Cohaesibacter sp. ES.047: one gene and its partner. The protein of the gene in region 1 interacts with the protein of each later gene in a pairwise test. Links are inferred from orthologs where the notes say so. Each region holds a gene or a part of one and is shown on either strand. Other genes may lie near its edges.

Region 1 (2,962 bases):
TGTGCGGTTTTTTGCCAAGGCCAATCTTTATGCGGCAGACCTTACGAGTGGTCGATTTTTTACTGGATGGGCGTTGTTTTCGATGCCAATCTGACGACGAAAGCCGATAGGGCCAACGTTCCAACCAGGTTGTGAAATTTTATGCATTCTGCGTGCCAATCCTGTCGGTGAAAATAAAAGCAGGAAACGTGCGGTTTCACCAGTGGAGTATGGTCGAATTATCAGGCATTTTGGGGAAAGCATGTGATGCAAAAATGTGCAAATGATTAATTTGTGAACAATTCTCTCGGTCGGGTATGGCATTGGCTGCCTCGCAATTGGATTGATTGTGCATCTCGGCGCCTGTGACGGGGCGCCTTTTGCATAATTTGAGGGCATTTTGGTCCGGTTTGATGTGGGCGGGGCTTTTTGAGCGAAATGACGCTTCTTTTTGGACTTGCTACCCTCATTTGCTGTGCTTGGTCTGTCTTTGGGGCGACGAAGATCACGAAGCGGGCAGCCTGCATTCTTTGTGTGCATATCGATGTAAATCGGCCTGAATGGATGCGTGGAGATTGTTCTGAGCTCGCGCTGTGGTTAGTCTCAAACCACCTCAAACTCTGCCATGTGGATCAATTTGGCAGCACATCTATAGGAGAGCGAGCTGATGGTTGAAGCGCTGGAGCATGTCGTGGAGATCCTCACGCCCGAGCAAATGGGCAAAGCTGATCAGCTCACAATAGAGAGTGGAACGCCCGGCATCGAGCTGATGCAGGTGGCTGGCAAGGCCGTGGCCGATGCCGCGATCGATCTCTTGGAGGAGAGGACCGGCTCGGGGGCTTCGGGTATGGTCTGCATCCTGTGTGGTCCGGGCAACAATGGCGGCGATGGATTTGTTGCCGCGCAATTGCTCGAGGAAGAAGGCTGGAGTGTCCTTCTGGGCTGCCTGGTTGATGTGGAGGAGCTGTCAGGAGATGCGCGGCTCGCCGCCGATGAGTGGGGCGATGAGGTGTTCTCGATTTCGCCGCGTCTCTGGGAGGACGCCGATCTGGTGATTGATGCCTTGTTCGGTGCCGGTTTGACGCGGCCAATCACTGGCGAGTTGGCCGAGATTGTTGATGCGCTCAACAAGAGCGGCTTGCCGATTCTCTCTGTCGATTTGCCCAGCGGTGTCGATGGGCGCAGTGGTCAGATCGGTGGAGCCGCTGTTCGCGCGGATGGCACGGTGACCTTTTTCCGCAAGAAGCCGGGGCATCTGCTCTATCCGGGTAAGGCCTCTTGCGGTCATGTGGATTGTGTCGATATCGGTATCAAGGACGAGGTTCTCGACGAGAGCGGCTCTTGTGCTTTGGAGAATGCGCCGTCCCTGTGGCTCGACAACTGGCCTGAAGCGCTGAAACCTCTGGCAAGTATCGCGTTGGGGCGGCTGGCTGATCACAAGTTTCATCGCGGGCATTGTCTGGTGCTGTGCGGCGATCAGTTTCACAGTGGGGCTGCGCGACTTGCAGCCCGTTCTGCCTTGCGGGCCGGCGCCGGGTTAGTGACTTTGGCGCCTCCCACCAATGCTGCGGCGCTTGTGGCCTCCTGTGTGACGGCGGTGATGGTCGAGCCTGTTGATGACGCGGATGCGCTTGACGCGGCGCTCGCACGCCGAAGCCATGATGTGATTGTTGCCGGGCCGGCACTCGGTACTGATAGTGGCCGCCGCCAGTTGCTCTATCGTACTCTGGAGAAGGATCTTTCGATTCTGATCGACGCCGATGCCATTAGTTGCCTGTCTGACGGGATCGAGGCGGGTGAGATTTCCCTTGCGATCTTGAAGGACAGCCCTGCCGCGCTTTCAGGCTGTCTCGTCATGACGCCCCATGAAGGTGAGTTTGCGCGGCTGTTTCCTGATCTGTCCCACAGAGTGCGTGAGGACAAGGGGCTGTCAAAGCTCGATTGTGCCTTACTTGCGGCCAAGCGTAGCGGCGCTGTGGTTGTGCTCAAGGGTGCAGACAGCGTGATCGCCAGCCCGGACGGGCAGGCGGTGATCCACAGTCAGGGGATCCCGTATCTGGCGACCGCCGGGAGTGGGGATGTGCTGATTGGCGTTGTCGCTGGCCTGATGGCTCAGGGGATGCCGACCCTTGATGCGGCTTGTGCGGGCGTCTGGCTGCATGGCCGGGCCGGGCGATCCTTTGGGCCGGGTTTGATCGCAGAGGATCTGCCGGAGCTTCTTCCGCAGATCTATGAACAACTGGGAGAGTTGATCCCGTCTGACTTCAATGCCTCTGAATGGCTCGGCATGGACGACTGACAGCACCCGCCAAGTCTGCCTGTTGTGAAAGGTCGATAGCGCAAAAATGGGCAAAATTGCAGAATTTCTTTGGCTTTTGGGGGTAACTTCCCCTGCTGGGACGGGGAATTCTGGATGGAATGTGAATTTTCCTTTGCGCTTTCCAGATCGGGTGTTATAGAGGCTCCGCTCGATTTGCTGGCGCGTTGTGCGCTGCGCTGTGCGGGTGTGGTGGAATTGGTAGACACGCCAGATTTAGGTTCTGGTGGCGCGAGCCGTGGGGGTTCAAGTCCCTCCACCCGTACCATTGGCTTCCTTTTTCCGACTGTTTTGGAAAAGGGGAGGAGATTGGGAGAGGCTGCCGGTATGAATGGCGGCCTGTCTTTGTTGATGCTCATGGCGCTAGCGCATTCGGCAACAGCAATCGAAACGAATTTGGGCTCTTTGAGTGATCGTCTGGTAAGGCACACTTGGTCGAATGCCCTGAACCATAGCGAATACAAGAACGAAAGCAGATTGATATGCAGGTAACTGAAACCCTGTCCGAAGGTCTGAAACGCGAACTGAAAGTCGTCGTTCCTGCCTCTGATCTCGAAGCCAAACTCGTGGCCAAAATCGATGAGATCAAGGGCCAGGTTAAAATCAACGGCTTCCGCCCAGGCAAGGTGCCGGCATCTCATGTTCGTAAACTGCACGGCAAGGCTC
Region 2 (9,757 bases), 290 kb from region 1 along the record:
CAATCTGGGCCACCTCTGACATGCCCGTTGACATCATCCCGACCGAGCGGCCGGATTCACTGACAATACGGCCGAAATTTTCGGTGGTCGCGCGTTGCTCTTCCGTAGCCGAGGCAACGGTGGCGGCCATCTCGCTCAGTCCGCGCGTACTCTGGATCAGTTGATCCATGGAGGAGACGGCAGCATTCGTCTTCTGCTGAATGGTTACGACCTGTTCAGAAATCTGCTTGGTCGAATTGTTGGTTTGCTCGGCCAGATCCTTGACTTCCGCAGCAACAACGGCAAAGCCGCGCCCCGCCTCCCCGGCTCTTGCCGCCTCGATCGTCGCATTCAGTGCCAGAAGGTTGGTTTTTTCTGCGATGTCGCTGATGACAGATACAAACTGACCAATGCTGTCGGCGGCCGTTGCCAGCTCGGCAATCGTGCCTTGCGAGGAGGAAGACAAGGAAACGGCCTCCACGGTCAGCTTGTTGGACATATCCGTTTTCTCGGCCACCTCACTGATCGCGGTGAGCAGTTCCTCCGAAAGTTCGACGGCTTCCTGAGACTGCGCATGGGTTTCCTGAGCTTGAGCCAATATTTGCGAAACACTTTTATTGGCCTGCTCCAGAGAATCGCGCATCTCCATCGACTGGCTCCTCACTTCGCCCGCGCTTTCGGCAATCACATCAATGCCTTCCTCGGTCTTGTCTTTAACCTCACTCGCCATGATCGAAAGTATTTTCCGCCGCTCAGAAATACTCTTGCGATCGGCTTCTTCTCGCTCCTCTTCCAGCTGGCGCATATGAATAAGCTTCTTCTTGAAGCGATCAAATGCCCGCGCCAGATCTGCGATCTCGTCATTGCCCTTGACCGAAACGCTGGCGGATAGATCATTCTCCGACAGCTTTTCCAGCCCGGCGACAACTTGGCGCAAGGGTAACGTGACGGTCTTTCGCGTGAGAAAACTAGAGACAGCAACACCGAGTAGCGTCGAAACAATGGCGATAATGATGAGAACATACTCCGTTGTCTTCTCATGCTCTTCTGCCGTGCGTGTTGCCTTGAGGGTGAACCCCTCAATCTGTCGCAGAAGCTCTACCAGTTCCCGATTGAGCTTCTTTTCCTCTTGCTCAATTGTCTGAAGCATTGCGAGGGCTTTGTCGGTGTCGTTGGCATCCGAATAGGCAATGATCTGCGCTGCATGTTTATCGTAGGTACGATGCTCGGCTTCAATCTGCTTGAGTGCCGTTACGACATGCTGAATTTGAGAGCGCGTTTTTTCATCAAAAGTATGCTCGAGCGCTTTTTCGGCAATACGCTCCCCTTGCTGGATTTCCTGCTCGACGAGAGCTGCGTAGTCAGTGAATCTGGTTTCGGCAGCCGACTTCTGGGCCGGAATATCCCCTTCAACCAATCCGTTGAGACGCAGGATCCGCTCAAACATCACGGATTGTTCCAGCTGATGCGTCGTAATCCGACTCAAGACCTCGGTCAACGGAATGTCAGATTCGGCAATTGTCTCGATTTCCTGACCGATCTTGCCCAGCTGCATTACGCTGAACACGGACTGAGCGACGATCACGAGACTCAAGACCATAACGATCGTGATGACCTTTGCGGATACTGAATAGCGCATCTTTTCCTCACGCAATGTTATACTTAGTAAAAAGTAATCGAACTATTGCATGGGATTGTTAATAAACTTCTACTACTTATGCGGGTGTTTTTACTCAACACTACACAATTCCACCCCACTTTACTCGCCCCGAAGAACCGAGAAGCTCAAGCAACGCTTTGTCAATTCAAGCCGATCCTAGCTTTGCTATGGGTTAGAAAGGCAGATCCTCTGAACAGAGTTCCCCTCGCTAGACGAGAATGAGAAAGCTGCTTTGCAACAGCACAACATCCCCACAACAAAAAGCCCCGGCCAGAGGTCTGACCGGGGCTTCGCAATATTCTTTTGATCGAGTGGATTACTCGACGATAGCGCCAACGATACCGGCGCCGACGGTACGGCCACCTTCGCGAATAGCGAAGCGCAGCTTTTCTTCCATGGCGATCGGTACGATCAGCTCGACATTCATGTTCACGTTATCGCCAGGCATAACCATTTCCACGCCCTCATCAAGGGTCACAACACCGGTCACGTCGGTGGTGCGGAAATAGAACTGCGGACGATAGTTGGTGAAGAACGGGGTATGACGACCACCTTCTTCTTTCGTCAGGATGTAGGCTTCTGCCTTGAACTTGGTATGCGGGTTAACTGAACCCGGCTTACAAAGAACCTGACCGCGCTCAACGTCCTCACGCTTGGTACCACGCAGAAGAACACCGACGTTGTCGCCTGCTTCACCGCTGTCCAGCAGCTTGCGGAACATTTCAACACCGGTACAGGTGGTTTTCTGAGTGTCTTTGATGCCGACGATTTCAATCTCGTCACCAACATGCACCTTGCCGCGTTCAACACGACCGGTAACAACCGTACCACGACCAGAGATCGAGAAAACGTCTTCGATCGGCAGCAGGAACGGAAGGTCGACAGGACGTTCCGGGGTCGGGATGTAGTCATCAACCGCAGCCATCAGCTCAGTGATGGAGTTACGGCCGATTTCCGGATCACGGTTTTCAACGGCAGCAAGAGCAGAGCCTTTAACGATGGGGATATCATCGCCAGGGAATTCGTAGCTGTCCAGAAGTTCGCGAACTTCCATTTCAACAAGCTCGAGAAGCTCTTCATCGTCAACCTGGTCAACTTTGTTCAGGTAAACAACAAGCGCAGGAACGCCAACCTGACGGGCAAGCAGGATGTGCTCACGGGTCTGGGGCATCGGGCCATCAGCTGCAGAGCAGACCAGGATAGCGCCGTCCATCTGAGCCGCACCAGTGATCATGTTTTTCACATAGTCAGCGTGGCCCGGGCAGTCGACGTGAGCGTAGTGACGGTTTTCCGTCTCATACTCAACGTGAGCCGTAGAGATCGTGATGCCGCGTGCTTTTTCTTCAGGCGCACCATCAATCTCGTCATAGGCTTTCGCCGTCGCGCCACCAGTTTCCGCAAGGGTCATGGTGATCGCTGCTGTCAGGGTAGTTTTACCATGGTCAACGTGACCAATCGTGCCGATGTTCACATGCGGCTTGTTACGTTCAAACTTTTCCTTAGCCATGGAAACAGCTCTCGTCGTCGGGCCAAACGTCGTTGGCATACTTCTGCGCTAAAAGGCCGCACCTCTTGTGAAAGAAGCCGCAAACCCGGTTCTATACAAAAAGACCGACACGAAAGGACTTTCGGACCAACGAATACGACAAAGGTGTAACAGAAACAATGATGGAGCGGGTGAAGGGAATCGAACCCTCGTCATCAGCTTGGAAGGCTGTTGCTCTACCATTGAGCTACACCCGCGCGAGACGTAAGCGAAGATGGTGGAGGAGGCTGGATTCGAACCAGCGTACGCATAGCGAACGGATTTACAGTCCGTCTCCTTTAACCACTCGGACACTCCTCCAAGCTTCGCGTCCTGTCCCTGCGAACAGGATGGTCTCGAAAAGCCCGCCAAGTCGCGGTCAGTTCGTGAGCGGCTTTATGCAAAACCGCATGGGTGAAGTCAACAGGGATTTTGCAAATTTGTGAGTATCGCAAAATTCCCGTATTGGTCTGGGGATATTTGCAGTCAAATAGGAGCGTTATCAATCGCTAAGCCTGTGATGCCCATGTCATCTGCCGACTCGTTCTACCATAACACCAATATGCGCAGCGCGAACGGCCATCCGCTGATCTTCCTGCATGGCTCTGGACGCTCGGAAACCGATGGCGCTGATTTCCTTGCGCGCCTGTCTCTGCGCGTTGCGGGGATCTTCATTCGAGGCCATCACAGCCAGAGACGAGGCTACTCCTTTATCAGACGAAATGAGGATTTCTCGCTCGATTATGACGAAATCGCCCGTGATGCGGGTGACCTGGCGGATTTCATCAGGGATCTGAAACACCGGAACCCCGACTGGGCAAAGCCCCCTGTACTGATTGGCTATTCGAGCGGCGCGATCATGGCGGCAGCGATTCTCTGGCAGCGACCGTCCCTCATTGCCGGAGCAGCCTTGCTCAGACCCCAATCCCCAAGCATGGTGCGTCCGGAGCCGCTCAACGGCTTGCCTGTGCTTATCCTATCCGGTCTCTGGGATGAAAGACGCGACGCCGATGCCTCCGCCCATCTGGAAGTGCAACTCGAACAGGCGCGCGCAAAGGTCACACACATCACCTTGCGCACTGGCCATGGCGAGGCTGAAGACGGATCGGACTACACCGCAACGAAAAACTGGCTGAAAGAGACATTTTCAATCAGTTGAGCGTCAGGGCCACCCACTCCCGCCCAACGACAAGACAGACCTCATCTGGCTAATCAGACTCGATATGCGCCTTTTCGTCTCCTTTTACTTGCTCTCATCCCCTTTTTGACGGTAAATCCCCTCATGACAAAAAACCGTTCCCAAAAACAGAAGAAGGCCCGGCAGGCCAACGCCGCGGAGACCTCCAACCGCCCAAGCCGCAAAAGCAGCGACGAGACCGTCCGCATTTTCGGCATTCATGCGGTCGCCAGTGCCGTGGCCAACCCGCGCCGCGAGCTGATCCGCCTGCATGCCACGACCAATGCGCAGGCGCGGCTGGTGGACGAGATCCGCAAGCTCAAGGGGGATCCGGCACGCCTTGATGGCCTCGTCGAGCCCGCCTCCCCCAAGGATATCGACAATCTGGCGCGTGATGTGGTGCATCAGGGCGCCCTTCTCGTTGCCCGCAACCTTCCGCCGCTGGATATTTCGGATATCTATGACAGCAAGCTGGTTGTGATTCTCGACCAGATCACTGATCCGCACAACGTCGGCGCAATCATCCGCTCGGCGGTTGCCTTGGGTGCCAAGGCCATCATCATGACCGGCAGGCACAGCCCCGAAGAATCCGGCATTCTGGCCAAGACAGCATCGGGCGGCCTTGACATGATGTCGATGGTTACCGTGCCAAACCTCGCGCGCGCGCTCGATGATCTGGCTGACAATGGCTTTGATGTGATCGGATTTGATTCCGAGGAGAGCGAGCCGTTCGAAACCATCCTCGCAGCGCAAGACATGGATCGCCATCTCGCCCTCGTTTTCGGCTCGGAAGGCAAGGGCCTAAGACGCTTGACCCGCGAGAAATGCACGTCCCTCGCCCGTCTCGACATGCCCGGCCCGATCAAGAGCCTCAACGTCTCCAACTCCGTTGCCATGACGCTTTATGCATATCAGCTCAAACGCAGCGGTGTGATTGGCTAGAATTTCATCGGCCCGAAATAGAAAGAGCCCCTCAAAAAGGGGCTCTAGCGATCATTTCTTCATTCCATAAGAAGCACCCGTCACCGGGCATCAACCGGAACAACAGGCGTCATGCCATTGAAATGGATCCGCTTGGCACGATAGGTGACCGGCGGGCCGTAGGGATCAACGGTCACGCTGATCCGCTCAGGATAGACATAGGCTCCCAGATGCGGATCATAGGTGGCTTCTAGATAGACTTTGCCGCGTGCATCCGGCACTGCATCAACAACATAGACGTCGCTCTCATATACCGGATCCGGGTCCGCATAATATGTGTCATGCATGGGATGAGCGACCGCCAGCGGCGTGGCCATCATGAGCGCAGCGCCCGCAATAAGGCACCGGCCTGACAGTTGTTTTGGCATTCTCATACTGAACTCCCCTTCGTGATCCAAACTCTCTTTGGCAGCACCCTAGCATTTCCTTAACAATTTGTAAAAACACTCAGGCTCGTATCGTTAAGGCGTTTCAAGCCGCGGCAGCACCAAGCCCCTTTGCCATCAGAAAGCCTTCCTCACTCCATAGACCATTTGACTACGCAGCCTGCCGCAGCGACATCTTGACGCAAACGGAAAGTTCGGGTCACAGTCATTAAACAAACACTCGTTCTTTTAAATCAGGGAGGAAACATCGAATGAAAAGAGTATGGCTGATGGCAGCAGCCGCCACCTTGCTCATGGCCAGCCCCACGCTCGCAAACCCGATTTATGGCAACTGGAAAAGCGCTCCCGGGGATGGCGGTGCCTATATCCATGTCAAGATCAGCCCTTGCGGCCCGAAAATTTGCGGCACGATCACCAAAGTTGTCGGCAAGAAGAATTCAAAGATCATCGGCCGGAGCATCATCAAGAACATGAACGACGATGGCGGCGGCAGCTACTCAGGCGGCACGATCTGGGCTCCGGACAAGAAAAAGACCTATGCGTCCAAGATGAAGCTGCGTGGCAACAAGCTCTCGGTCAGTGGCTGCATCGCCGGTGGACTGATCTGCCGCAGCCAGACATGGACGCGCCTGTGAGACGCCTGTGACGCGCCTCTGATGTGCATGTAAGCCGGATATCTCGTACTCAGGATATCCCGACAAGATCGGCGATCGGCTGCGACTGCAGCCGGTGCTCTGCCTGAGCTCTGCCGGTGGTCTGAATGCCTATCCGGCACCAATCAGGCTTTTGAGAATCGGCAGGAAATTCGAAGCAGCAATGCCAACGACGGCCCCGACCCCGATCCGTATCCAGACAGAAGGCAAACTCGACGAGGCAAACCCCAGCACGGCGCAGACAATGGCATAATAAGCGGTTGCGATAATATCCATCCCGGCATCATAGCACCGCTGGCGCATAAAATCACAGGCCAAAGGCCCTGGAGCCAGACCTAAGGCCAAATGATATGGTAAAGTGATACCATGATCGAGCCCCACCCCTACGCGTTCCGCGATGTTACCCTGAATGACCTCGCCCTGCTGAAAGCATGGCAGGAAAGGCCGCATGTCCAAAAATGGTGGGATGCAAATGAACCCTACAGCGAAGCGCAATTGGCCGATCCTCAGGTCGCTCGCTGGATCGTCTCGATCAACAATCGACCATTTGCCTTCATGCAGGATTACACCGTGCATGGATGGGAGAACCATCACTTCGCCCATCTCCCCAAAGGATCACGCGGCATCGATCAATACATCGGAGATCCTAAAATGGTCGGCATTGGCCATGGAACGGCGTTTATTGGAACGAGACTGCAGGCGCTCTTCGACGCGGGCGCCCCGGTGATTGCAACCGATCCACACCCGGAAAACGAACGCGCGATAGCCGTCTACCAAAAGCTGGGTTTCGAGATATCAGGACCGCCACAGGAAACCCAATGGGGGATGATCCTACCAATGCTCGCTAGCCGATAAACCGAACGCGACTACGGGCTGTGTTTTCCGCATGGCAGTCGCCGCATGCGCCGATTGGGAAAGTTCGTGTGGAAAGAGTATTTTTTCCTTTACACGAGCCAGTCTTCCATTTTACTTCTCGCGCCACGGAAATTAAATTTTGAGTGCTCTCACCTAAACATTGAGCCCTATAAGACAGTTTCTGACAGGTGCCAAACCCTAGCTTAAGCATCTGAAAACAAAGAAAAGCCGGTATAGCTCAGTTGGTAGAGCACCTGATTTGTAATCTGATATTATCCCATATATTTCAACATCTTATATGTAAACCCTACTATTAGTGAGCTTATAAACATCAATTACTTACAATCTAATTTGTAAACCAATAATTAAATTTGCTAACTCCAAAATTCACCGCAATTACTCCCATTTTGGCTGCAAAAAACACGCGAGTAGGTCGCACACCAACAAGACCACTGAGATTTGCATGTCATGGCACATGCACTCGCAATGGTGATAATGCAATCACTTCCAACCATCAATACATAGACAAAAATGACAAGTAAGGTGAGGCTATAGGTCTGTTTGTGTTTGATGGACCCATATGAAAAACGAAGACTCACAAGATCCCGCCGACCATTGCGAAAAACTGCTGCTCGAGATCAAAGCCAATCTTGAATTTCGCTGTGAGCCAAATGGTGATCTGATCGTTTACGGTATCATCCCGCTAAAATTGCGCAAGCGCATAAGCACTATCATAGGAATTGCAATTTAGACATTTTTAGTTGCAATTGTCATTAATCACTCTCAATATAACAAACGAATAAGTTGTGTTGAGTAACGACGATGGACTATAAGTGCGCATATGAGCAAGCCCGAGCGGTCCTAGACATGATCGCCGCATCAAGCCAATCCCACCTCGACATCTGTGGAAACACAATATGTTTTATCGAGCTGGCACCCGATCAGGCAGACGTACTTTTTCAGGAGATTTCCTTCTGCGAATGTGACGAGCCGGAGGTGCAGGAATCTACTTGGCAACCAGCAGATACAGCCTCTGAACAAATACAAGTGAATATCCACACAAAAAGCCCGCCAGATCACTCCAGCGGGCCATAGTCAACATCATCTTTTCCCAAGCGGTAACCGCGGATTCTCGCTCCAAGCTTTGGCCATTTTAAGCGCGCCTTCAAGCAGGGCAATGCCTGCAAAGCCGGTTATAAATGCGGCGGATGTGCGAGGATGCTCGATCGCGATGCCTATCGTCCCGAGCAGCTTGACCATCACCGGCTCGGTGATATCGGTCAGATAGGCGGCTGTCATCAGCCCGACAGCCAGAGCACCGATAAAATAGCAGGCCGCCCGAAAGACAACCAGACACCCTTCGCCCTTCAATATCATCCGCCAGCTGACCACGATGGCCCGAGCGAGGGCACCAAAAAAGCCCGGTACAAGATCCGGGCGTGAGCTTTGAGTGAGACCCATAAGCTCCAAAAGCTTATCGGGCATTCAGTCGCGCTCCTCTTCTGGTGGCTTGGACGTTTTGCCGTCACACCACCAGGCGCCCTTGGTCAGGGCGTTTCTGTCCTCGATCAGGCCGCCATTCTTCAGTCGCGCCCCATAGATCACGGCCATGCCCTCTTTATAGAGCTTCATGGCGAGGGATTGCCAGACTACCGGATTCTTTGTGCCCTCGATCGGATAGAGCAGATCGCCAACCACCCGGCCAAAATACTTGCCGCCATGGATTTCGGTTAGAATGACGGGAGCACCCGGATGCAACAGGCCCGCTTGTCGCGGCTCGCCTTGCAGCAGGGCTTTGCACTTCTTGCTCTTGACGGCATCAGTTCCCGCTACAAAAGCGGTCGCGCGACAGCCGAGCAGATTCTCATGTGCCTTGACATCATCAGGCACTTTTCCGTCGTGCCAAAGTGGGTGCATGGTGCAGCCGGTGCCGGACTTCTCGGGCGTGTCAATGCCGGCAATGCGCACGTCGACATCTTCGACCTTGATATCAAGCCAGGGGCGCACATCGACCTCGACCGTGTCCGCATCGATCACACGGCGCACAATGGCCGGTGTTCGCTTGCCTTCCCGAAACAGGGTTTCTCGATCCTGTTTCCAACCAGCCACCGCTCCGGAAATATGCCAGAACACCAAAAGCGTCAAACCGGACGCAACAAGACGGACAAGGTGTCGCATCATTTCGATTGCCTCATGAGTTGACAGGCGGGCTGCTGGCCATTGATAGCACAGATTTGCCGCCTGAGTGTGTATAGATCCGCCGCACAGACGCGTGACGCACTGTCGATCGGCATGGCTTCAAGCTCGTCGGCCAGCCGGTCGACAAACGCCTTTTCATAGGTTTTGAGCCGTGGCACAGGCAGCGCCGCTGGTTCCGAAGATCCAGGGCGCGGGCCGTCAGAGGCGACCCTCCCGGCGCAGGCGGTCAACAATGCCATCTGGGCCATCAAGACCAGGATTATCCAGCGCTGCATCTGCCGCCCTCCCTTCTGCCTCGCGGGCGCGCTGCTCTGCATCCGCACGGTGTTTTAGATCGTCGGC

The links.
Region 2: the proteins of CPH65_RS20240 (region 1) and CPH65_RS21685 interact in binary tests that used the Escherichia coli proteins (3 or more experiments, as listed by UniProt). The link is inferred for Cohaesibacter sp. ES.047 from one-to-one orthologs.

The regions. Positions count from the first base shown.
Region 1 is NZ_LT907844.1:4,416,165-4,419,126, reverse strand. It holds CPH65_RS20240 (NAD(P)H-hydrate dehydratase), read left to right. Parts: upstream 1-646; coding sequence 647-2,278; downstream 2,279-2,962. Other genes in the region: tig (trigger factor), read left to right, coding at 2,779-2,962. UniProt on the Escherichia coli protein: Bifunctional enzyme that catalyzes the epimerization of the S- and R-forms of NAD(P)HX and the dehydration of the S-form of NAD(P)HX at the expense of ADP, which is converted to AMP.
Region 2 is NZ_LT907844.1:4,702,304-4,712,060, forward strand. The notes cover bases 3,493-6,364. They hold CPH65_RS21685 (RNA methyltransferase), read left to right. Parts: upstream 3,493-4,446; coding sequence 4,447-5,283; downstream 5,284-6,364. Other genes in these bases: CPH65_RS21680 (alpha/beta hydrolase), read left to right, coding at 3,727-4,323; CPH65_RS21690 (hypothetical protein), read right to left, coding at 5,364-5,696; CPH65_RS21695 (DUF2147 domain-containing protein), read left to right, coding at 5,960-6,343. Outside these bases: CPH65_RS21660 (methyl-accepting chemotaxis protein), read right to left, coding at 1-1,618; tuf (elongation factor Tu), read right to left, coding at 1,956-3,146; CPH65_RS21700 (hypothetical protein), read right to left, coding at 6,473-6,637; CPH65_RS21705 (GNAT family N-acetyltransferase), read left to right, coding at 6,728-7,216; CPH65_RS21715 (hypothetical protein), read right to left, coding at 8,318-8,701; CPH65_RS21720 (hypothetical protein), read right to left, coding at 8,702-9,394; CPH65_RS21725 (hypothetical protein), read right to left, coding at 9,394-9,690. UniProt on the Escherichia coli protein: Specifically methylates the ribose of guanosine 2251 in 23S rRNA.